3 regions of the Micromonospora sp. NPDC005806 genome follow, and region 3 is predicted to be linked to each of the others. Evidence: riboswitches for the same ligand, from Rfam matches in the RefSeq annotation. Region 3 holds a riboswitch; each other region holds the start of a gene.

Region 1 (7,342 bases), on a different contig from region 3:
TGGGCGATGTAGCCGTCCACCGAGCGCAGCGTGTAGTGCCAGCCCAGGTAGGTCTTGTCCTGGACCAGCTTCACGCTGGGACCGAAGTAGCCCTCGGTGTCGTGGATGACGATGTACTCGATCTTCTGCTGGGCCGGCCGCTCGCCGAGGTCGTGGTTGCCGTAGTCGCCCGAATTCGGACCGTACTTCTCGTAGGGGGCGGGGATCCACTCGCAGGCGACGCGTACCGGGCACTCCAGGCCGTCCGGCCGCTCGGCGCGGCGCAACCCGAGCTTGTGCAGCCCGGACTCGTCCGGCGTCACCGCGGTCGCGGCCAGGGTCACCCGCTGGCCGTCGTCGGTGGTCCGGCTCGCGCCCTGACCGATCTGGTCGTACACCTCGTCGGCGAAGGCCGCCGCGGCATCCTCGGTGTCCGCGCCGGAGTAGCGGGCCACCGCGCCGTACCAGGCCGCCGGGTCGCTGCCGGTCCCGACCGGCCCGCCCAGTTCCGTCTGGTACGACGCGAGCAGCGCCGCCCCGCCCCGGATGTTGGCGGTGGCGTCGGCGCGCAGCGTCTCGACCGACATGCCGGTGAGCGCGGCGGCGGCGTCGACGGTTTGCAGGGTCGCCTGGGGCAGCACGTCCCCGGACGGCGCGGCGGCGACGGCCGGGTCGAGCGTGAGCGGGCGGGAGTCGTCGCCGCGCGGGTCCTCGTTCTCGTCCACGTGCGCGCTGGACGGGGTCGAGGCGACCTGCTCGGCGTCGGTCAGGTGCATCGGGCCGTAGCCGCCGCTGGTGCTGGGCTGGCCCGCGTGGGTGTCCCAGCGGGACTCCAGGTACGAGACGCCGAGCAGGACGCTCTGCGGTACGCCGTACTCGTCGGCCGCGGCGGCATACTGCGCCTGGCGGTCGGCCGGATTGGCGGTGAGTGGTTCCGCGGCCACCGGGCCGGTGGTCGCGAAGGCGGTGGCCGCCGCGACGGCGGCGGCCAGCAGTATCCGTCTGCCCGACGGCGGGGGTGAGAGGTGCATCGAACCTCCAGACAGGGATGGGGGTCACTGCGTCCTCACCCTCACTCCGCACGGGGCCTGTGGTCAATACCTTTCTGGGTAGTGATGTGGACTGAAAAATATCTTCGACCGTGCCGGGAGCGGCCGGGAATTCACGTACGGAGTGTCACGGCGTCGCGAGTTGCGGATTGATAACGGCGATCTCTACTCTGGTCAATCGTCGACCGGCAGTCTCACCGCCCAGCCCGGGTGGTGACGGTCGGACACCGCCGAGTCGCCTCCGGGCGAGCCGGGGACCCAGGTACCTGGGGTGAATCCGCAGCCACTGCGGTAGGGCGGCGCCCTTCCCGCCCGAACCCGTCAGCTAACTCGGTAGGCGGTCGGAAAGAAGGAGTACGGAGCCCGGTGGCTAACCATGCCCCGCGGCCACCGTCGGTCCGGTCGGTCGACCGGCAGCCGGTTGCGCCGCGTTCACGCTGGTCCCGCTGCACCACCGCCCTCGCCGCCCTGGTCGGCACCGCCGTCATCCTGACCGGCGGCGCCACGGCGGCCCACGCCGACCCGTCGGTCGCCGAGATCGAAGCCCAGATCGACCGGGACTGGAACAAGCTCGAACCGGTCATCGAACAGGTCAACGCCACCCGTGAGGACCTCGCCGCCAAGCGCAAGCAGGCCGCGGTGCTGGCCAAGCAGATCGCCCCGCTGGAAGCCCAGGTCGACCACGCCCTCGGACAGGTCGGCGGCCTCGCCGCCGACGCGTACAAGGGGGACAGCCTCTCCACGGTGAACGCGCTGCTGGGCAGCCGCTCCCCGGGCGAGGTGGTCGACAGCCTCGAACTGCTCGACCGCTTCGCGCACCGCCAGCAGCAGCAGGTGCAGGCCGTCGCCGACCTGCGCGACCAGTTGGCCGCGAAGAAGAAGCCGCTGGACGAGATGATCGCCAAGCTGGCCCGGACCGAGGCCCAGCTCGCGGCTCAGAAGAAGCAGATCGACGCCGAGATCGCCCGGCTGCAGAAGCTGCGGCTCAAGGTGTACGGCAACGGGGGCGGTGGGCCGCTGCGTCCCGCCCCCTGCCCGGCCGGCTACCCGGGTGGCCCCGGCGGGGTCGCGGCCAAGTTCGCCTGCGCCCAGATCGGCAAGATCTACGTCTGGGGCGCCGCCGGCCCGGACCACTACGACTGCTCCGGCCTGACCATGGCGGCCTGGGCCAAGGCCGGGGTCTCGCTGCCGCACAACGCCGCGCAGCAGCACGCCGTAACCCAGCGGGTGAGCCGCGCCAACCTTCGGGTCGGCGACCTGGTCTTCTACTACAGCGACCTGCACCACGTCGCGATGTACGTCGGCAACGGCTGGGTGGTGCACGCCTCCCAGTCCGGCAAACCGATCACGATGAAACGCGTCGACGACGGCCAGATCAACAGCTACGGCCGCCCGGGCTGAGGTGTGAGCAGGGGCCCCTTCCCAACGCCTGGGGTACAGGAAGGGGCCCCTGTTGACGCGAGCGGGCCGGCTCAGCGGGTCGGCCAGGTCCGCCAGTTCTGCCAGGAGCGGCTCGGGGTGGGCCCGCGCTGCCCCTGGTAGCGGGAGCCGTAGACCGCCGAGCCGTACGGGTGCTCGGCCGGCGAGGAGAGCCGGAAGATGCAGAGCTGGCCGATCTTCATGCCCGGCCAGAGGGTGATCGGCAGGTTCGCCACGTTGGAGAGCTCCAGCGTGACGTGCCCGGAGAAGCCCGGGTCGATAAAGCCCGCGGTCGAGTGGGTGAGCAGCCCGAGCCGGCCCAGGCTGGACTTGCCCTCCAGCCGTCCCGCGAGCTGGTCGCCCAGCGAGATCACCTCGAGCGTCGAGGCGAGCACGAACTCGCCCGGGTGCAGCACGAACGGCTCACCCTCGGGCACCTCCACCATCGAGGTCAGGTCGTCCTGCTGGACGGCCGGGTCGATGTGCGTGTAGAGGTGGTTGTTGAAGACCCGGAAGAGCCGGTCCAGTCGTACGTCGATGCTGGACGGTTGCACCAGAGTGGGCTCGAAGGGCTCCAGCGTGAGCGTGCCCGCCTTGATCTCGGTGACCAGGTCGCGGTCGGAGAGCAGCATCGGAACACCATAGCGACCGGAACGGGTGACCTGCGTGTCGGACTACATCTTCGTACACGTGTTCGATAGAATGTCCGCATGGCTTCCTGGTCCGAATTCGCCGCCGACGAGCCCCGACTCGCCGACGAGATCCGCCTTCTCCTGCAGCAGTACGGGCCGGGCTTCGGCTACCTCGCCACGGTCCGCGCCGACGGGGGTCCGCGGGTCCACCCGGTCTCCCCGGTGATCACCGCCGACGGCCTCTACTGCTTTGTCATCGACTCGCCTAAGCGCCGTGATCTCGAACGCGACGGCCGCTACGCGCTCCACTCGTTCCCGCCGGAGGAGAGCGACGACGAGGCGTACGTCGCCGGTCGGGCCCGTCCGGTGAGCGACCCGGCGACCGTGGCCCGACTGGCCGAACTCGGTCGGGCCGCGCCGCAGGTCGACTGGCGGCTGTTCGAGTTCACCGTCGACCTGGCGATGCTGACCCGGCCCGACCAGGCGACCCACCCGGGCACGGGCCGGCCGCAGGTGCGGGTCTGGCTCGACCCGGTGGCGACCGCCCCGCCCCGCCGTACGGTGGCCCCCGCCGAGGGCCGACGCGGCCGGCACGGCTTCGACACCCGCCGCCCGGCCGCCTGACAGTCCACGAAAACGCCGGTGCCGGCCCGTCCGAGGACAGGGCCGGCACCGGCGTTCAGTGCCGGGCGCTCAGGCCGCGCGGTACGCGTTCCACGCGGTGATCATCCGGCTTGCCTGACCGGGGGTGAACTGGAACATGCACGAGTCGTAGGTGTAGTCCATGAAGTTGGTGATCGGGTCCAGGCCCAGCGCGGTGCAGGTGTCCCGACCGGTCGGGCACTGGTAGGCCGGCGAGGCCTCGGCAGGGGTGTCCGAAACGCTGTCACCCGAGCCGGCACAGCCACCCTGGAAGGTGTGGTAGAGGTTCAGCCAGTGGCCGATCTCGTGGGTGCCGGTGTCGCCCTGGTTGTAGTTGGTCGCGGTGCCCCCCGGCAGCGACTCGTTCAGCGCGACCACGCCGTCCATGCTGTCGAGCTTCCGCTTCGGGAAGGTCGCCCAGCCGAGCAGGTTGTCGCTCAGCTCGCCCAGGTAGATGTTGAGCGTGTTCTTGCCGCCCTCACGCAGCGCGGACTTCATCTGCCGCTCTGCCGAGGAGCCCTGGATGATCGGGTACCAGGCCGTGTTGGTGACGTGGTGCACCTTCTGGAGTTGGAAGCCGAAGGCGGTCGGGGCGCCGCCGGTGGCGTCGCTGTAGGCCTTGTTCAGCACGTCGATCTGCTGGGTGACCATCGAGTCCGGGATGTTACCGCCGGCGCGGGTGCTGTCCCGCTGGATGACGTGCACGACGACCGGGACGGTGACGGTGGCCAGCGGAGCGGCCGCCTGGGCGCCGCCGCGGAAGGTGGCCCGCTCACGCAGCGCAGCGGCGAGGTCGGCCTCGCGCTCGCGGACCTGCTTGGCGGTCAGCTCGTTGGGGTCGAGCTTGCTGCTGCCGCCCTTCGCGACCCGGGCGTTCGAGTGGACGACGGCCGGCTCGGCGCAGGAGCCGCCCGGGGCGGCGGAGACGGCTGAAGCAGCGGGGACGACCCCCACAGCGGCGGTGCTGAGCAGCAGCGCGAGGGTCGTCGACGCGACACCGGCGGCCCGCCGGGTCAGCAGGTTGGGACGAAGTCCCATGGGCCCACCTCTTTCCGGCGGCGTCACAGGGGGTATGTCACGCCGAGTCGGAGAACGTTGGGGAGACGTTACAACCGATCGACGGATTTGAGAACAGCCATATGTTGCCGTGGGGAAACCTTCTGCCGCTCGGCGGGCCCGCGGGGGTTGCATGATCGTTTCTCGGGGGGTTGCGCGGTGGGCCGGAGCCGCCACGGGGGTACCTGGGTGCACGGAGGTGGTGCCCTCAGGTACAGTGGTGCCGCCTGCGGGTGTAGTTCAATGGCAGAACATCAGCTTCCCAAGCTGACAGTGCGGGTTCGATTCCCGTCACCCGCTCCACGCGAAGGCCCTGGCCAGGACGCGAGTCCCGCAAGGGCCTTCGATATTCCACGGGCCACCAGCGCGCGATGGGCCCATCCGGGCCATCAGCTCGCGGGCACAAAGCACCTGGGCCACGGCCGGTCCCGGACGAGGTCTACGCGCCGACCGTGGGCAATTTTTCCCCGGGTTCGCCGCGCCCCCGCCGTCCACGTTCAGGATTCGGCCGACGTGGCCGACGCGATCGACGGCATCCGGGCCGCGCTCGAATCCCGGCCGGCCGAGCTGGAGAAGTCAGCCCAGCGCGGCCGCCTTGCGCAGCAGCACTGAGCGTTCGCGCTGGTTGGCGCACAGCCGGGCCGCCAGCTCCAGCTCGGCGCGCGCCTCCGGTCGCCGTCCGAGCCGGGCCAGCAGTTCACCGCGTACGGTCGGAACCAAATGCGAACCGGGGAGCCGGTCCGAGGCGATCAGCTCGTCCACGATGGCCAGAGCTTGCGCCGGACCCGAGGCCATGGCCACCGCGACGGCCCGGTTGAGCTCGACCACCGGCGAGGGCGCGACCCGGCAGAGCGCCTCGTAGAGCACTACGATCCGGTCCCAGTCGGTCGCCTCGACGGAGAGCGCCGACGCGTGGACGGCGGCGATCGCGGCCTGCAGGCCGTAGGGGCCGAGGCCGCGAGTCGAGGCCATGGCCAGCGCGGCCAGCCCACGGCGAATCGCCGAGAAGTCCCACCGCCGCCGGTCCTGGTCCTCGAGCAGGATCGGCGAACCGTCCGGGGCGGACCGGGCCGGGAAGCGCGCGGCCGTCAGCTCGAACAGGGCGAGCAGGCCGTGCACCTCCGGCTCGTCCGGCTGTAGCGCGGCCAGCGTGCGGGCCAGCCGGATCGCCTCGTACGCGACGTCGGGGCGCAGCAGCCGGTCGCCCGACGTGGCCGTCGACCCCTCGGTGAAGATCACGTAAAGGACGCTGAGCACGCCGCCCAGCCGTTCCCGGCGCTCGCCGGCCGCCGGCAGTTCGAACGGCACCCCGGCCGCCGCGATCGTCTTCTTGCCCCGGGTGATGCGGGCCTGCACGGTCGGCACGGGTACGAGGAACGCGCGGGCGATCTCCTCGCTGGACAGGCCGCCGACCACGCGCAGGGTTAGCGCCACCCGGGCCTCGGGGGAGAGCACCGGTTGGCAGCTGATGAACATCAGCGCCAGGACGTCGTCGTCGATCTTGTCGGGGTCGATTTCTTCGTCGACGGTCGGGTCGGCCGCCAGCAGGGCGTATCGGTCGCGGAGGGCGGTCCGGCGGCGGATCGCGTCGATCGCCCGCCGCCGGGCCGTGGCCATCAGCCAGCCGGCCGGATTGGCCGGAGAGGCAAGCGGCCACGACACCAGCGCCTCGGCCACCGCCTCCTGGGCCACGTCTTCGGCCAGCCCGAAATCGCCGGTGAACCGGGTCAGTGCGGCGACGATCCGCGCCGACTCGATCCGCCAGACGGCCTCGACGTCGGCCGTAGCCATCAGATCTGGCCGTTGCTCTCGCGCCCGACCCGTTCCTTGACGATCCGCTCGTTGTCCTGCGGGACCTCGTCGCTCTCGGCCACCCGGCGGACCTCGATCTTGGACCCGGGGACCGCCGGGACCCGCTTGGCCCACTCGACCGCCTCCTGTTTCGAGGCGACATCGAGCATGAAGTAGCCCCCGAACAGTTCCCTGGTCTCGCCGTACGGCCCGTCAGTGACCACCGGCGCCTCGCCGCTGAAGTCGACCACGACGCCCCGGCCCGGATCGTCCAGCCCTTCGGCCGCGAGGAGAACACCGGCCTTGATCATCTCCTCGATGAAGCGGCCGGTCGCGGCCATCGCCTCGTCGATCGAAGCCATCATGGCCGCGTTCGTCTCATCGGTGCCCCGCATGATCAGCATGTACTTCGGCATCGCGTTCTCCTCATCCGGCGGGGCCGCCTCTCGACCCTCGCACCCACACGTCGAACGGGCGGCCCGCGGATCGACACGGCCCCGGAGAAATCTCTCGTCGCGACGCAGCCGATCCCTCCGACCCGCGTTTCGCCCCTCAGACCGGCCCCTGAGCGATGGCTGACGCGGACGCCATGCTGATCAGAAAGCTTAACGTCGCAGCTTTGGAACGCGGCAACGCTCACACGGATCTGGGAAAGCATTCGGGACGCGGCCAGTGAATTCTTTCCGCTACCTGACTGAAGAGATGGCGACGGGAATCTTTAGCGGCGCTTCGCCCCGCGGCGCACTCTCTTGCCGCGATCAGCGCGCTGAGGTG
Region 2 (7,342 bases), on a different contig from region 3:
TACGCGCAGGCCCGCACGCTGCGGATCGGCCGGCTGCCGGAGCAGCCCGCTTTCGAGGACGAGATCATCGACCGGCCGGAGTTCCGGGAGTTCCTGAAGGGGTGGTGGCCGCGGCTGCACCCCCGGCACGTGCTCGGCTGGTTGGCCCGCCCCGAGCGGCTACGCCGGTACGCCGGCGGCGTGCTGTCCGGAGCGGAGATCCGGCTGCTGTCCGAGGCGTACCGGAGCCTGGACGGCGACGGGCTGACCATCGCCGACATCGCGCTGCTGGACGAGTTGGACGCGCTGCTCGGCAAGCCGGTCCGGCGGCCGAAGCCGAAGCGCGACCCGTTCCAGCTCGCCGGGGGCGTCCGGGAGCTGAGCACGTTCGCCGATCGACAGCGGGCGGCCCGGGCCGCCGCCCGGGAGCGGCCGGAGGACTACCGCGACTACGCCCACGTGGTGGTCGACGAGGCGCAGGACGTCTCGCCGATGCAGTGGCGGATGATCGGCCGGCGGGGTCGGCTGGCCTCCTGGACCGTGGTGGGCGACCCTGCGCAGACCGCCTGGACGGGCGACCCGGAGGAGCTGACCCGGGCCCGTGACCAGGCGTTGGGACGGCATCGCCGGTACCGCTACGAGCTGACCACCAACTACCGGAACTCGGCGGAGATCTTCGCGGTGGCGGCGGCCGAGATCCGCCGCCTCGACCCGGACCTGCCGCTGCCCACCGCGGTGCGCTCCACCGGCGTCGATCCCGTCGAGCTGACCGTGCCCGCCGCCGAACTGGCGCCGGCCACCGTGGCGGCGTCCCGTGCGCTGCTGGCCGAGGTCGAGGGGACGGTAGGTGTGATCACGCCGGTGCCGCGCCGGGACGAGGTGGCCGGCTGGCTGGGCGCCCTGGGCGGCTCCCGGCTCCAGGTGGTGACCAGCCTCCAGGCCAAGGGCCTGGAGTACGACGGCGTGGTGCTGGTCGCCCCCAGCGAGATCCGCGCCGACCCGGGTTCGGGCGTACGGACGCTCTACGTGGCGCTGTCCCGGGCCACCCAGCGCCTCACCACGCTGGACCCGGCCGGCTGACGACGGCTCCGGGCCGCTCACTTGCACACATAGCGATGTGAGCATAGATTGAGCCCAGCCGGGGCGGGGAACGAGAGGGTGTGGGCGTGGGCGCAGGTCATGACCACAGCGGCACGGTGGCCAACGCCGCGCAGCGCCACCGGGGTCGACTCTGGGCCGCGCTCGGGCTGCTCACCGCCCTGATGCTGGTCGAGGCGGTGGCCGCGTTCGCCACCGGGTCACTGGCCCTGCTCTCCGACGCCGGGCACATGTTCACCGACGTGCTCGGCATCGGGATGGCCCTCGCCGCGATCACCGCCACCCGCCGCGCGAACACCGACCCGCAGCACACCTTCGGGCTCTACCGGCTGGAGGTGCTGGCCGCCCTCGCCAACGCGGTGCTGCTCGGCGCGGTCGCCGTCTACGTGCTCGTCGAGGCGGTGCGCCGGTTCGGCGAACCGCCGGAGGTCCTCGCCGGACCGATGCTGGCCGTGGCGGTGCTCGGCCTGCTCGCCAATCTCGCCGCGTTCGCGCTGCTGCGCAGCGGGGCGCAGGAGAGCATCAACCTGCGCGGGGCGTACCTGGAGGTGCTCGGCGACCTGCTGGGCTCGCTCGGCGTGATCGGCGCCGCCCTGGTCATCGCGCTCACCGACTGGTGGTGGGCGGACCCGCTGGTCGCGGTCGCGATCGGGCTGTTCATCCTGCCGCGCACCTGGCGACTTGGCCGGGCCGCCGTCCGCATCCTGGTGCAGGCCGCCCCGGAGCACCTCCAGGTGACCGCGGTGCACGACCGGCTGGCCGCGGTGCCCGGCGTCGCCGAGGTGCACGACCTGCACGTCTGGACGCTCACCTCCGGGATGGAGGTGGCCTCGGCGCACCTGACCATGGCCGCCGGCGCGGAGGTCGGCGAGGTGCTGGCCGCCGCCCGGGCCGCCCTGCACGAGGACTTCCGGATCGACCACGCCACGTTGCAGATCGAACCCGGGGCGTCCGCCGGGGCGTGCGGGTCAGTCGAGTGGTAATTAGGACAGGCTTAAATTCGAGTGGCTATTGTGCACTTATGCCGGTTTTAGTCCGACTGTCCGTCCCCGCCGCCGGGGCCGGGTCGGCGCACCGCCGGTAGGCTCGTTCGCGGCCCCCGCCGGGCGGCGCCCTCCGGCGCCTGCGGTGGCCGTCGCCTAATCGCCGCACCACGGCGAGCCGGGGAACCACGCACCTGGGGTGCATCCGCGTCAGCGGTAGGGATCTTCCGTCCCGAACCCGTCAGCTAACCCGGTCGGCGGTTGACGGAAGGACACGTGAATGCCACCAGTGGCACCTGTACGACGGACGGCCGCCCGGTTGGCGGCCCTGCTCGTCGCGACGCTCGCCCTCGGCGTCGCGACCGGGCCGGTCTCCCCCCCCTCGGCGGCCTCCCCGACCGGCCTGCTCGCCGCACCCGGCGGCGACGACGAGGGCGGCACCCCGGCGCTTCGTGCCCAGCTCGACGCGGCCAGCAAGGGCTGGCTGGAGGCGCGGACCGCGTTGAACCGCTCGGTGAGCCGGCAGAAGCAGCTCACCGCCGACCTCGCCACCATCAAGGCCGAGCTGGGCACCCGCGACGCCAAGGTCGGCGAGATCGCCGGGGTCGCGTACCGGACGGGACGGCTCGGCACGGCCGCGGCGCTGCTCGGTAGCAGCAGCCCGGACGGCTTCATGGACCGCGCCGCCGCACTGCAGCAGGTCGCCGCGCACGAGGACCGGGCGCTGCGCGACCTGCTGGACACCCAGGACCAGGCCACCCGCACCCAGGCCGCGCTCAACCGGGAGATCCAGGAGCAGCGCAAGCAGGTCGCGGTGATGGCCAAGCGCAAGCAGCAGGCGGAGCACGCGCTCGAGGTGGCCAACAACCGGGCGCCCAGCGCCGGCGGCGGCACCGTGCAGGGCACCTCCCGGGCGACCGCCACACCGGCGCCGCGCAACGCCGACGGCTCCTGGCCGCCGGAGTCGTGCAGCGTGAACGACCCGACGCCGGCTGACGGCTGCATCACCCCGCGCACGCTGCACGCCCTCCAGCAGGCCAAGGCGGCCGGGTTCACCCGGTACGTCTCGTGCTACCGGCCCAGTGGCTCCGGCGAGCACCCGAAGGGCCGGGCCTGCGACTTCGCGGCGCAGAAGGACGGCTTCGGCGGCGTGGCCACCGGCGGCGACAAGACGTACGGCAACAACCTGGCGGCGTACTTCATCCGCAACGCCGACGCGCTCGCCGTGCTCTACGTCATCTGGTACAGGCAGATCTGGCTGCCGAGCAGCGGGTGGAAGGCGTACAGCGGCGGGAACGGCGACCCGTCCAGCGACCACACCAACCACGTGCACCTGTCGGTCTACTGAGTCCTGGGGTGGCCCTCCCCCGGCGGGCCACCCCCGACCGGGCACGCCGACCGTCCGGCGCCGCTACGCCCCACGACGTACGCCGGATGTCGTCCCGCGCCCCACGACGGCGGGCCGACGGCGGACCAGCATCGGTGGCATGAGCCGACTCTCCCCCACCGGACGCAAGGCCCTGCTCACCCTGCACCTGGTCACCTCGCTGGGCTGGCTCGGCGCTGACCTGGTGCTGCTCACCCTGGGTGTCGCCGGGCTGCGCGGGGCCGACCCCGAGTCGGTCTACCCGACCGCCGGGCTGCTGGTCACCTACCTCTTCGCCCCGCTGAGCGTGGCGGTGTGGCTGGTCGGGGTGGCGAGCGCGCTGCTCACCCCGTGGGGTCTGCTGCGCTGGCGCTGGGTGCTGGTGAAGTTCGCGATCACCACCGTGATGCTCGGACTGGTCCTGCTGCTGCTCACCCCGACCGTGCGCCGGCTCGGCGACCTGGCGCCGGACCTCACCGCCCGGGACCGGCTGGACCTGGTCATCCCGCCCGCGGTCTCCAGCACCCTGTTGATCATCGCCACCGTGCTCTCCACGTACAAGCCGTGGGGACGGCTGCGGCGGGCGACCGCGCCGGCGAGCCGGCGGGCGGTGCCGGCCGGCCGGCGGGCCTGACTCAGGCCGCCCGCCCCTCCAGGGTCGCGCCGAGGCGGCTGGCCAGCCCGAGGTGGGCCGCCCGGGCCTGCCGGAAGGCGTACCCGAACAGGGGCGCCGGGGCGGAGAGGGTGATCTCGACGTCGATCCGCACCACGCCGTCCGGCTCATCCCGCAGCCGGGTGTGGTTGCGCACGGTGGTGGCCGGCTGCTGCCGGGCCACGGTCACCACCTCGTCCTCGGTGGCGACCAGCACGTCGGCCTGGTAGGTGACCGGAAAATGCAGCGGGCCGAGCTCCAGCCGGTCGGTGATCGCGTAGCTGGCCAGGGCGCCGGGGCGGGGCGGCAGCTCGCGGACCCGGACGATCAGCGGGTGCAGCTCGCCCTGCCGGTTCAGGTCACCGAGCAGGGCCAGCGCCTGCGCCCGGGTGCAGCGGGCCTGCACCGTGTAGCTGAAGCTGTCGCTGTTGAGCAAGCGGTGCCCCCTCGCCGTCGACGGTCCGGACGATCGTCCCGTACCGGGGCCTGGCTGGCAACGGTCGAAGGTCCCCCGCCGCGCGCTCGAGCATGACGCCGGGCCGGCGGGGAGGCCGGGCGACGTGGAGCTCTCCGGCCTGGGCGAGCGAGCGCGGGGTCAGGCGCCGGGGAGCAACTCGGAGCCGCTGTCGGCGAAGTAGGGATCGGGAGCGCCGAAGAGGCCGAGCAGACCGGTCACCCAGAGCTGCCGGTGTACGAAGCGGCTCGGCTCGGTGACCACCAGCTTGACGCCGCTGACCTCGGCGGTCTGGAAGCCGGCCACCATCGCGCTGATGCCGACCGAGTCGATGAAGTGGACCAGCCGCATGTTCAGCTCGATCCGGGACGGACGGCCCTTCGCGAGCACCTCGGCGATCGCCTCACGCACCTCGTACGCGGTGTCGACGTCGATCTCGCCCCGCGGAGCGATCTGGACGACACCACCCGACAGAACCGACTTCACGATCGACAGGCTCACGCGAGCACCTCCACTCGCCCTTGCGGGCGCCTCATCAGTACGCGGGCCGCGACCGAGAGTATTCCTCCGACGCCTTCGGTCGCCACCCCTCGGGATGAGCAATTCGCGGACTGGGCACACCTGGGCATCCCACTCCGGACCCGATGATTCCTGATTTCCCTGGGACAACTCTCTGGAGATTCAACGACCGACGGTGCCGGCCGATCCGCCGACCCAGGGTAGCGGGCCGCCGCCCGTCTGGCCCGCACCCGGCGATCCCGGCGCGTTCGGGCGGTTCCTCCCCCCGTACGCCGGGCGGGGGCGGCCGGCCCGCCGGGGTGGTTTGCGCCGACTCCCGGGCGGGCACAGCCCGGTGAGCGAACCGTCACACGCCGGATGACCACCGGAGTCCGATGTGACCCCCGGGACTTCGGCACCCCGAGGAGGTAACACGATGTTCGGAACCACCCTGCTGGACCGCCGGAGCAAGCCCGAGCGGATCGCGGACCAGGCGTGGGAGCAGCTGCTCTCCGCCGTCAGTTCCGCCGGGGACAGCGTCCGGGACGTCGCCCGCTCCGCCCGCCGCAACGGCTCGGGGCTGGCCGACGATGCCACCGACCTGGTCGGCACCGCCGCCGACGAGGCCCGCCGCCGGGCCAGCCTCGCCGTCGACGCGCTCGCCGGCCGCCGGCCGGCCCTGCCCTGGAGCATGCTGATCGCCGCGGCGTTGGCCGGCGCGGCGCTCGGCTGGGCCGCCGGCACCGCCGCCCGGGCCGCCGGGAGCCGCCTGCGCGAGCTGGACGAGATCGAGTTCGTGGACGTGGACCGGCCGGACTCCCCGGTCGGCCTGGACGACTGATCAACACCGAACCCACGCGGCGGCGTTCCCGAGCCGGGGCGCCGCCGCGTGGTTCGGTGCGGCTCAGAACGCGGTGACGTTCGCCGGCGCCCGCTCGGCCCGGCTGAGCGCCCGCAGCACGGCCGGCTGCCCGTGCCGGCGTACGGCGAGGCGGGCGAGCAGGGCCAGCACCGGATCCAGCGCCTCGGCGGGCAGTTCCGGGGTGGGCACGCCGACGCTCACCGCGAGGTCGTCTGAGTGCACGGCGAGCTCCATCAGCCGAGTGGTGAGGTAGTCCTCCAGGGCCAGCGACCACGGCCCCCGGGCCAGGTGCACGACCCGGCCGTCCGGCTCGGCCGGCAGCGCGGCGGACAGGTCGTCGACCGCCGCGCCGGCCGCGGCGAGCAGCGCCGCGGGGCCGTCGGCGGCGATCCGCTCCCCGGAGCGGCGGATGCCCACGTTCACCTCGTCGTCGACCGGGGCGCCGAGCCAGGTGCCCCGGGCGTAGTGGTCGAGCAGGCCGACCGGCTCGCCCGGCGGGACCGGCTCGGCGAGCACCCCGGGCACGGCGAGGATCTGGGACGCCAGGTGGCCGGCGAGCCCACCGACCCGGAACTCCGCGAGGGCGCTGGCCGCGTCCCACTCCTTCGCCACCGCCGGGTCGGCAAGCAGCGTCACCGCCGAGCGAGCGGCGGTCAGGTAGGCGATCCTGATCGGATGCATCGGGCGTACCCCTCTCGTCGCGGGTGCGGTAGGCCGAGCCTACTCACCAAGATCGACCCCGCCGGTACCCCACCCGGATCGGGTGACGGCACGTCACCCGGGGCGCGGACAGGATCGGTGGTGCGGGTGTCCGCGCCGGCCGCCGACGCCCGCGCCGCGAACCGATCCGGGAGGGAGCCACCGATGGCCACCGCGACCATCACGCGTACCGACCAGGACATCCAGTCCGACGTGCTCGACGAGCTGACCTGGGAGCCCCGGGTACGTCCCAACGAGATCGGGGTGACCGTCACCGAGGGAGTGGTGACGTTGACCGGCTCGGTGGACAGTTACGCCAAGAAGTGGGCCGCCGAACGGGCCGCGCACCGGGTGTCCCGGGTCCGGGCGGTCGCCAACGACCTCGCCGTCCGGATCGCCACCTCGGCCGAGAAGAGCGACCCCGAGATCGCCACCGCCGCCAGCCGGGCCCTGGAATGGGACGCGTTCGTGCCGATCGAGGCGCTGAACGTGACCGTCGCCGACGGCTGGGTCACCCTGCACGGCGAGGTCGAGTGGGAGTACCAGCGCCGGGCCGCCGAGCGGGCGGTCGGTCGGCTCACCGGCGTACGCGGGGTGAGTAACGGGATCACCGTCCGGCCGGGCATCAGCGCCGACGCGCGCGGGCTGGCCGAGCGGATCGTGGACGCGCTGGCCCGCAACGGCGCCACCGAGGCGGAGGGGATCAGCGTCCGGGTGCACGGCGACACGGCGGTGCTCGCGGGCCTGGTGC
Region 3 (7,342 bases):
CACCTCCTGTCAACTGTGCCCGTGACCGGGGGCGCCGTGGCCGGCGTCCGGGGTCGGTGCGGTGGTGGTGGTCGGCGGGGCGGGCGGCGGGACGTCGCCGGCCACGACGGTGAACTCGGCGGTGTGCACGGCGTCGCCGTGGCGGAAGTCCAGGTAGAGGCGGTACGTGCCGGCCGAGGGCACCTCGGCGGCGAAGGCTACCGCGGGGCCGGCCGGGGTCCGCCCGTCGCCGGGTGCGCCCTCCGGGTGCACGTGCAGGTACGCCAGGTCGCCCTGGCGCAGCGCCACCAGGTGCCCGTACGCCCCGAGGTAGGGCTGGAGGTCGGTGACCGGCCGGCCGTCCCGGCTCACGGTCAGGGTGAGCCGGCTGGTGCGGCCGGGCTGCGGCGCACCGGTCAGGGTGACGGTGTAGCCGTCGACGGTGCTGCTGGTCGCCGGGGGGGGCAGCGGGTGTTCCGTCAGCGGGCCGGGGACGGTGACGTCGACCCCGAGCGTCAGCGGCTCACCACCGGTCGGGGTGAAGTCGGCGAACGCCCGCCAGACGCCGGGCCCGGCGAGCGGCGAGGCGACCCGCCAGGTGCCGTCGGCGGCCAGCTCCGGGTGGACGTGCCGGAAGCCGGAGAGGTCGCGGCGGGCGACGATCAGGTGCATGCGCTTGTCGTGTGCCACGTCGTAGCGGGTGACGGGCCGGCCGTCCGGGCCGGTGATCCGGAAGGCGAACTCGCCGGCGGGGGCGGTCACCGAGTGCAGGGTGTAGCCGCGGTCGGAGACGAGCAGCCCGCCGGGCAGGTGGTCGGTGGGGGTGGCCGCGTGGTCGTCGCGGTGGCCGGGGTCGGTGGTGTCGTGGCGGGTCTCGGCGGCGGGGGCGACGGGGTCGGTCAGGTGACCGGCCCCGTACGCCGCGCCGAACACCGCCGCGAGGCCGAGGGCGAAGCCGCTCAGCTTCATTGCCGTGTTCATCGTGGTACCTCGGTTCCTTCGGGTCCGCGGACCCGTCACGCCCCGACGAGGTCGTAGCCGGCCTCGTCCACGGCGGCGCGGACGGTGTCCGTGTCCAACGGGCTCTCACTGCTGACGGTGACCCGGCCGGAGGCCAGGTCGACCTGGACGTCGTTGACGCCCGGAATCGCGCCCACCTCGGCGCTGACCGAGTTGACGCAGTGCCCGCAGGTCATGCCCTGCACCTGGTACGTGGTGGTGACCATCGCCAATCTCCCTTCCGCCGCCCTCATCCTATACCCCCCTGGGGTAGCTGGAGGAGAGACGGCTGCCACTCGTCTTCGTACCAATACCCGGTGGGGGTATCGGCCACGAAAAGGACCGTACCATACCCCCGAGGGGTACGCTATCCTCGATCTCATGACCGCACCGACGACCCCGACCCGGGGCTACACCGCCAGCAAGGACCAGCTGCTCGCGCGGCTCCGCCGTATCGAGGGCCAGGTCCGCGGCATCGAGAAGATGGTCGAGGACGACCGCTACTGCATCGACGTGCTGACCCAGATCTCCGCCATCCAGGCCGCCCTGGACAAGGTCGGCCTCGGCCTGCTCGACGGGCACGCCCGGCACTGCATGCACGAGGGCGCCGCCGAGGGCCGCGCCGACGAGATGGCGACCGAGATGATGGCCGCCGTCGGACGGCTGATGAAGCGCGGCTGAGCCGGGACTTCCGGCCCGTGGGTCGGGCCGCCCGACCCGTCCCGGCGGGGCCGACGCCGACGTACGTTCGAGGTGGCGACCGGGACCGGCACCACCCTCGCGCCGGACCGGCCGACCCTCGGGTACGGACGGGAGGGCGGCCAGATGATGTGGCACGGCCCGATGATGGGCTGGATGTGGATCTGGTCCCTGCTGGGACTGGTGGTGCTGGTCGGGCTGGTCTGGCTGGTGTTCCGGCTGACCGAGCGCGACCGCGCCGGGAACGCCCCCGGCACCGCCCGGCGCATCCTCGACGAGCGGTACGCCCGGGGCGAGATCGACGAGGAGGAGTACCGCCGCCGTCGCGCCGGCCTCGCCTGAACCCGACCGGGAGGGGCCGGACTCTGACATGTCACCGGACCGGCCGGCGCCGGGTGCCCGGACCGCGCACGATCTCGGCACCCGGCAGCCGCCGCTCAGAGGCGGCCGAGCATCTTCGTCATGGTGTCGATCTCGCCCTGCTGGGCGGTGACGATCCGCCGGGCGAGCGCCTTGGCGTCCGGGTTGGCGCCCCGGGCCTGCTCGTCCTTCGCCATGGTGATCGCGCCCTCGTGGTGGTCGATCATCATGGTCAGGAACTGCTTGTCGAAGTCCGTGCCGGACGCCGTCGCCAGCGTCGCCATGTCGGCCGCGGACATCATCCCGGGCATGCCGTGGTCCATGCCCGGCATGCCGTGACCGGCGCTCGCCGAGGCGACCGGCCGGCCCCAGGCGGTGAGCCAGCCGGTCATGGTGGCGATCTCCGGTGCCTGGGCCGCCTTGATCTGCCCGGCCAGCTTCCTCAGTTCGGGGTCGGCGGCCCGGGTCTCGGCCAGCTCCGCCATCGCCACGGCCTGCTGGTGGTGCGGGATCATCATTTGCGCGAACATCGCGTCCGCGTCGCCGAACGAGGCCGAGGCCCCGGCGGCGGGCGTGCCGGTGTTGGACATGTCGTGGCCGGAGCCGGCCGTCGAGTGGTCGCCGCCGCCGCAGGCGGCCAGGGCGAGCGCGGCGGTGACGGTCGCGCCGGCCAGGGCGGCTCGGCGCGCGAAGGTACGGGTGTACACGGTGAAAGCCTTTCGGTGTCGGAACGTACGCAGCAGGCGGGGACGCGGGGCACCGGTTCTCGGTCCACCCGCGTCGGGGCCTCCTATCTGCGCAGCACCGACACCGTGGCCAGGCGCAGCCCGTACCGCCGGGGCGGCGGGGCGCGCGGGCCGGAGGCGGACCGCAGCGGCCCGCCGGCGGCCGCGCCGACGGCTCGTGACGTGAGCCGCAGCAGGACGACGACCAGCAGCGCGACGGCGAACGCGCCGAGCACCGCGAGGCAGACGCTCCAGCCGGACGGGTCGTCCCCGCGGTCCGTCAGCGGCAGCGCGCGGACGTGGCAGCCGGCGCCCGGGCAGTCCCGCGCCACGTCGACGGCGACCGCGGCCGTGGCGGCGTGGCCGGCGGAGGCGTGCCCGGCGGAAGCGTGCGTCCCGTGGCCGAGGGTGTGCATCGCGGTCAGCCCGACCAGGGTGCAGAGCAGCAACAGGAGCCGGACCCACCGTCCGGTCACCGCCGCCCTCGTCGCCACGTCCCTCACGGTAGCGGGCGCGCCGGGCCGCCCCGGGAGAACCGCCGAGGCGGTCGGGCGACCCCTCGTCCGCTTCGACGCCGGGGCCGGCTGGCTACCATTCCGGGCGACGACCCCGGCCCGCGCCTTCCTGCGGCCAGCCCGGCCGGCCCGGTGAACCGACCGGCCCGGTGACACGTATCCCGCTGTGCATCGTTGGGAGACACGCCATGGGCGCCGACCACACCCGTCCCGCTCCGTCCGCCCCACCGGGCGTACGACGACTCCTCGTCGCGACGGTGGTGCCGCTCTTCGTGATCACGGTGATCGCCACGTTGGTGCTCTGGCCCCGGGACACCCGCGAGTCGGCGGGCGGCGGGGACGTGCCGCGCTACCACGGCACGGTGACCCGGGTGGTGACCGAACCCTGCCCGCCGACACCGGAGACGCCGGCGGGTCCGGGCGGGTCCACGGGGCCCTGCGGGACGGTCACCGTCGCCGCCGAGCAGGGCCCGGACGCCGGCCGCCAGGTGGCGACGCCCGTCCCCTCGGGCCCCGGAGCACCCCGGGTCGAGGTCGGCGACAAAGTCATCCTGGTCGAGCTGATGGACCCGGCCGACCCGGCGGCGAAGAGCTACCAGATCGCCGAGCACCAACGGGGTACGCCGTTGGTCTGGCTGGCCGTGCTGTTCGCCGTCGCCATCGTGGCCTTCGGTCGGTGGCGCGGGCTGGCCGCGCTGGGCGGCCTGGTCGCCAGCTTCGCCGTCCTGCTCGGCTTCGTGCTGCCCGGGATCGGCGCGGGCCAGCCGCCGCTGCTGGTGGCGATCGTCGGCGCCGCGCTGATCATGTTCGTGGTGCTCTACCTGACCCACGGAATCACCGCGCAGACCTCGGTGGCGGTGCTCGGCACCCTGGGCAGCCTGGTGCTCACCGGGGTCCTCGGCACGCTGGCCACCGCCGCCACCCACCTGACCGGCTTCGGCAGCGAGGACGCCACCACGCTGTCCATGTTCCAGCGCGAGGTCGACCTGCACGGGCTGCTGCTGGCCGGCATCATCATCGGCTCGCTGGGAGTGCTGGACGACGTCACGGTCACCCAGGCCGCCACCGTCACCGAGCTGGCCCACGCCAACCCGGGGCTGTCCCGGACCCAGCTCTACCGGGCGGCCACCCGGGTGGGCCGGGCGCACATCGCCTCCACGGTCAACACCATCGTGCTGGCGTACGCGGGCGCGTCGCTGCCGCTGCTGCTCCTGCTCGTCGCCGACTCCCGGCCGGTCAGCCAGATCCTCACCAGCGAGTTCATGGCCCAGGAGATCGTCCGTAGCGCGGTGGCCACGCTGGGCCTGATCGCCGCCGTGCCGTTGACCACCGGACTGGCCGCGGTGGTGACCACCGCCGGGCGGCGTGGCGCCGCGCCGGACGGCGAACCGCCGGCGACGCCCCGGCCGGCGACGCGGGACGACGCTCTCGAGGCCCTCGGCGGGGCGCCGGTCGGGTGGCGCGGACCACAGAGGAGCACGGAGAGCGGATGGTGACACTCCGCTGCGTGACGGCCGATTGCCAACGCGATGCTGGTCACGCAGCGCCACGGCAAAATGGGGCTTGTGGTCGGCTTCCGGACGTAGATCCCCGCCCGGACTCTCAGGTAACCTCGCTGCCGGTCACCGCCGAAGGCGCGCAGCGGCGCCAGCGGTGCCACCGCCCAATCGCCCGAGGGCGAGCCGGGGAACCAGGTACCTGGGGTGAATCCGCGCCAGCGGTAGGGGCCACTTCCGTCCCGAACCCGTCAGCTAACCCGGTCGGCGGTCGACGGAAGGGAACACTGTGACGGCACCTCTGCGCCGCTGGTTGACACCCGTGGTGGCCGTGCTCGCCGCGTTCGCCATCGTCGCCGGCCCCGCCCCGGCGACGGCTGCGCCCAGCAGCCCCACCCCCTCGGGGCACTCCCCCGAGGACGAGGATGATCCGCTGATCACCGAGGCCATCGCCGACGCGAACCGGGGCTATATCCAGGCCAAGGCGAAGCTGGAGAAGTCGCGGAAGCGGCAGGTCCAGCTGGCCCTCGAGGTGCGCAACGCGCAGGCCCAGCTCGACGCCCTGAGCCCGCAGGTCAGCGCCATCGCGGCGCAGTCCTACCGGACCGGCCGGCTGGGTGCGATGACGATGCTGCTGGAGAGCAACTCGCCCGACTCGTTCGTCCGGCGGGCCGCTCTGCTGGACGAGCTGAACATGGTGAACGCGCAGAAGCTCGCCGAAGTCAACGCGGCGAAGAACCGGGCCGAGGAGGCCAAGATCGCCCTCGACGCCGAGGTACGCGAGCAGCAGAAGCAGGCCAACACGATGGCCCGGGAAAAGGCCGAGACGGAGAAGGCGCTGAAGCTGGTCGGCGGGCTCGGCTTCACCGGCGGCCTGGTCTCGGCCACCTCCCCGGTGGCCCGGATCGGCCCCGGCCGGACCGCCGACGGCGACTGGAAGCCCGAGTCGTGCAGCGAGGACGACCCGACCACCTCGGGCTGCGTCACGCCGCGCACGCTGCACGCCTACAAGGAGGTCAAGCGGGCCGGCTTCAACCGCTTCGTGGGCTGCTACCGGTCCGGCGGGCCGTGGGAGCACCCGAAGGGCCGGGCCTGCGACTGGTCGTTGCAGAAGAGCGGCTTCTCCCCCTGGCACAACAACGACATGCGGATGTACGGCAACAACGTCGCCGCCTTCCTCATCCGCAACGCCGACCGGCTGGGCATCTACTACGTGATCTGGAACCGGCAGATCTGGTTCCCGGCCACCGGCTGGAAGTCCTACAGCGGGCCCTCCAACCACACCGACCACGTGCACATGTCGCTGCTCTGACCGACGTACGCCGAGAGGGGCCGTTCCGCGACCAGGCGGGACGGCCGCTCTCGCACGTCGGGGACGGTCAGCCGGAGACGGCCGCGGTCGCCGGGTCCACGGGCCCGGCCTGGGCGGGCGTCGTCGGGGTCCGGGTGCCCGCCGGCACCTCGGCCACCGTCCGCACCTCACCCGCGCTGAGCCGGTACGACATGCCGACCACCGCGCACCGCCCGGCGGCCACCCGCTCGGCGAGCACGGCGGACCGGGCCAGCAGGGCCTCCACGGTCTGCGCGATGTGGATGTCGACGATCCCGTCGACGTCCTCGACGCCCTTCCGGGCGGCCCGGAGCAGGCTGGGCGCGACGGCGTCCACCAGCGCGCCGAGGTGCCCGGCCGGGGAGGTGCCGGTGGTGACCGACTCGCGGGCGGCCTGCACCGCGCCGCAGGAGTCGTGCCCGAGCACCACGACCAGCGGGGTGCCGAGCACGGTGACGGCGTACTCGACGCTGCCGAGCACCTCGGGGCCGGCGGTGTGGCCCGCGGTCCGCACCACGAAGAGGTCACCGAGCCCGCGGTCGAAGATGATCTCGGCAGCGAGCCGGGAATCGGAGCAGCCGACCAGCACCGCGAAGGGCTGCTGGCCCTCGGCGACGGCGGTCCGGTGCCCGGCGTCCTGGTTGGGATGGCGCGGGACGCCGGTGACAAAGCGGTTGTTTCCGGCGTACAACTCGGCGAGCGCCTGCTCGGGAGTGGTCGGCGTCAATGCAGTCACCTCGTGCTCGGCCTGGAACGACCTGGTCAACCCGGCCGGCGGCAGAGGCGGCCTCGCCGACCACCGTCACACGCAGCAGAAGGTACGTCAAGGTTTACGTGATACAGAATTCATGCGTCGCGCGACACTTGACCAGCGGCCGGTCCCCGACCTGCGTGGACCCGCCGCCGGCGCCACCGGGCCGGGCCAGGGCCGCCAGGGCACGCGGGCGGGCCATACCATGGCCACCATGGCGACGACAGCACGCGAGAACGGGAGCGCCCGGAACTGGACGTTCCTCACCAACCACGGGCACGTGCTGCTGGCCATCGCCCGCAACCCCACCGCACGGCTGCGCGACGTGGCCGGCGAGGTGGGCGTGACCGAGCGGGCCGCTCAGGCGATCGTCGCCGACCTGGAAGCCGGCGGTTACCTCCGGCGCACCCGGGTGGGCCGGCGCAACGAGTACACGATCAACCCGAGCGGCCACTTCCGCCACCCGGCGGAGGCCGACCAGCAGGTCG

Evidence for each region. Region 3 has a riboswitch for cyclic di-AMP ahead of ACFYOS_RS22800 (coiled-coil domain-containing protein). Riboswitches for the same ligand answer to the same signal wherever they lie in the genome.
Region 1: linked by a shared signal. The riboswitch ahead of ACFYOS_RS33365 (NlpC/P60 family protein) and the one ahead of ACFYOS_RS22800 (coiled-coil domain-containing protein) in region 3 are both predicted to bind cyclic di-AMP.
Region 2: linked by a shared signal. The riboswitch ahead of ACFYOS_RS23785 (coiled-coil domain-containing protein) and the one ahead of ACFYOS_RS22800 (coiled-coil domain-containing protein) in region 3 are both predicted to bind cyclic di-AMP.

Annotation. Positions count from the first base shown of each region.
Region 1 covers NZ_JBIAIL010000057.1:4,935-12,276, reverse strand. The annotation lists gene ACFYOS_RS33370 (N-acetylmuramoyl-L-alanine amidase) at 1-1,010, opposite strand, end outside; cyclic di-AMP (ydaO/yuaA leader) riboswitch at 1,247-1,382, shown strand; gene ACFYOS_RS33365 (NlpC/P60 family protein) at 1,395-2,429, shown strand; gene dcd (dCTP deaminase) at 2,501-3,079, opposite strand; gene ACFYOS_RS33355 (pyridoxamine 5'-phosphate oxidase family protein) at 3,158-3,703, shown strand; gene ACFYOS_RS33350 (zinc metalloprotease) at 3,773-4,759, opposite strand; tRNA gene ACFYOS_RS33345 (tRNA-Gly) at 5,007-5,080, shown strand; gene ACFYOS_RS33340 (RNA polymerase sigma factor) at 5,354-6,568, opposite strand; gene ACFYOS_RS33335 (YciI family protein) at 6,568-6,984, opposite strand.
Region 2 covers NZ_JBIAIL010000025.1:58,957-66,298, forward strand. The annotation lists gene ACFYOS_RS23775 (HelD family protein) at 1-1,059, shown strand, start outside; gene ACFYOS_RS23780 (cation diffusion facilitator family transporter) at 1,146-2,060, shown strand; cyclic di-AMP (ydaO/yuaA leader) riboswitch at 2,204-2,336, shown strand; gene ACFYOS_RS23785 (coiled-coil domain-containing protein) at 2,341-3,408, shown strand; gene ACFYOS_RS23790 (DUF2269 domain-containing protein) at 3,548-4,060, shown strand; gene ACFYOS_RS23795 (SRPBCC family protein) at 4,062-4,514, opposite strand; gene ACFYOS_RS23800 (STAS domain-containing protein) at 4,674-5,033, opposite strand; gene ACFYOS_RS23805 (hypothetical protein) at 5,467-5,871, shown strand; gene ACFYOS_RS23810 (maleylpyruvate isomerase N-terminal domain-containing protein) at 5,935-6,573, opposite strand; gene ACFYOS_RS23815 (BON domain-containing protein) at 6,757-7,342, shown strand, end outside.
Region 3 covers NZ_JBIAIL010000023.1:73,731-81,072, reverse strand. The annotation lists gene ACFYOS_RS22835 (hypothetical protein) at 10-960, opposite strand; gene ACFYOS_RS22830 (heavy-metal-associated domain-containing protein) at 996-1,205, opposite strand; gene ACFYOS_RS22825 (metal-sensitive transcriptional regulator) at 1,360-1,659, shown strand; gene ACFYOS_RS22820 (SHOCT domain-containing protein) at 1,732-2,019, shown strand; gene ACFYOS_RS22815 (DUF305 domain-containing protein) at 2,115-2,744, opposite strand; gene ACFYOS_RS22810 (DUF6153 family protein) at 2,828-3,256, opposite strand; gene ACFYOS_RS22805 (YibE/F family protein) at 3,466-4,773, shown strand; cyclic di-AMP (ydaO/yuaA leader) riboswitch at 4,928-5,058, shown strand; gene ACFYOS_RS22800 (coiled-coil domain-containing protein) at 5,063-6,085, shown strand; gene ACFYOS_RS22795 (carbonic anhydrase) at 6,153-6,830, opposite strand; gene ACFYOS_RS22790 (helix-turn-helix transcriptional regulator) at 7,060-7,342, shown strand, end outside.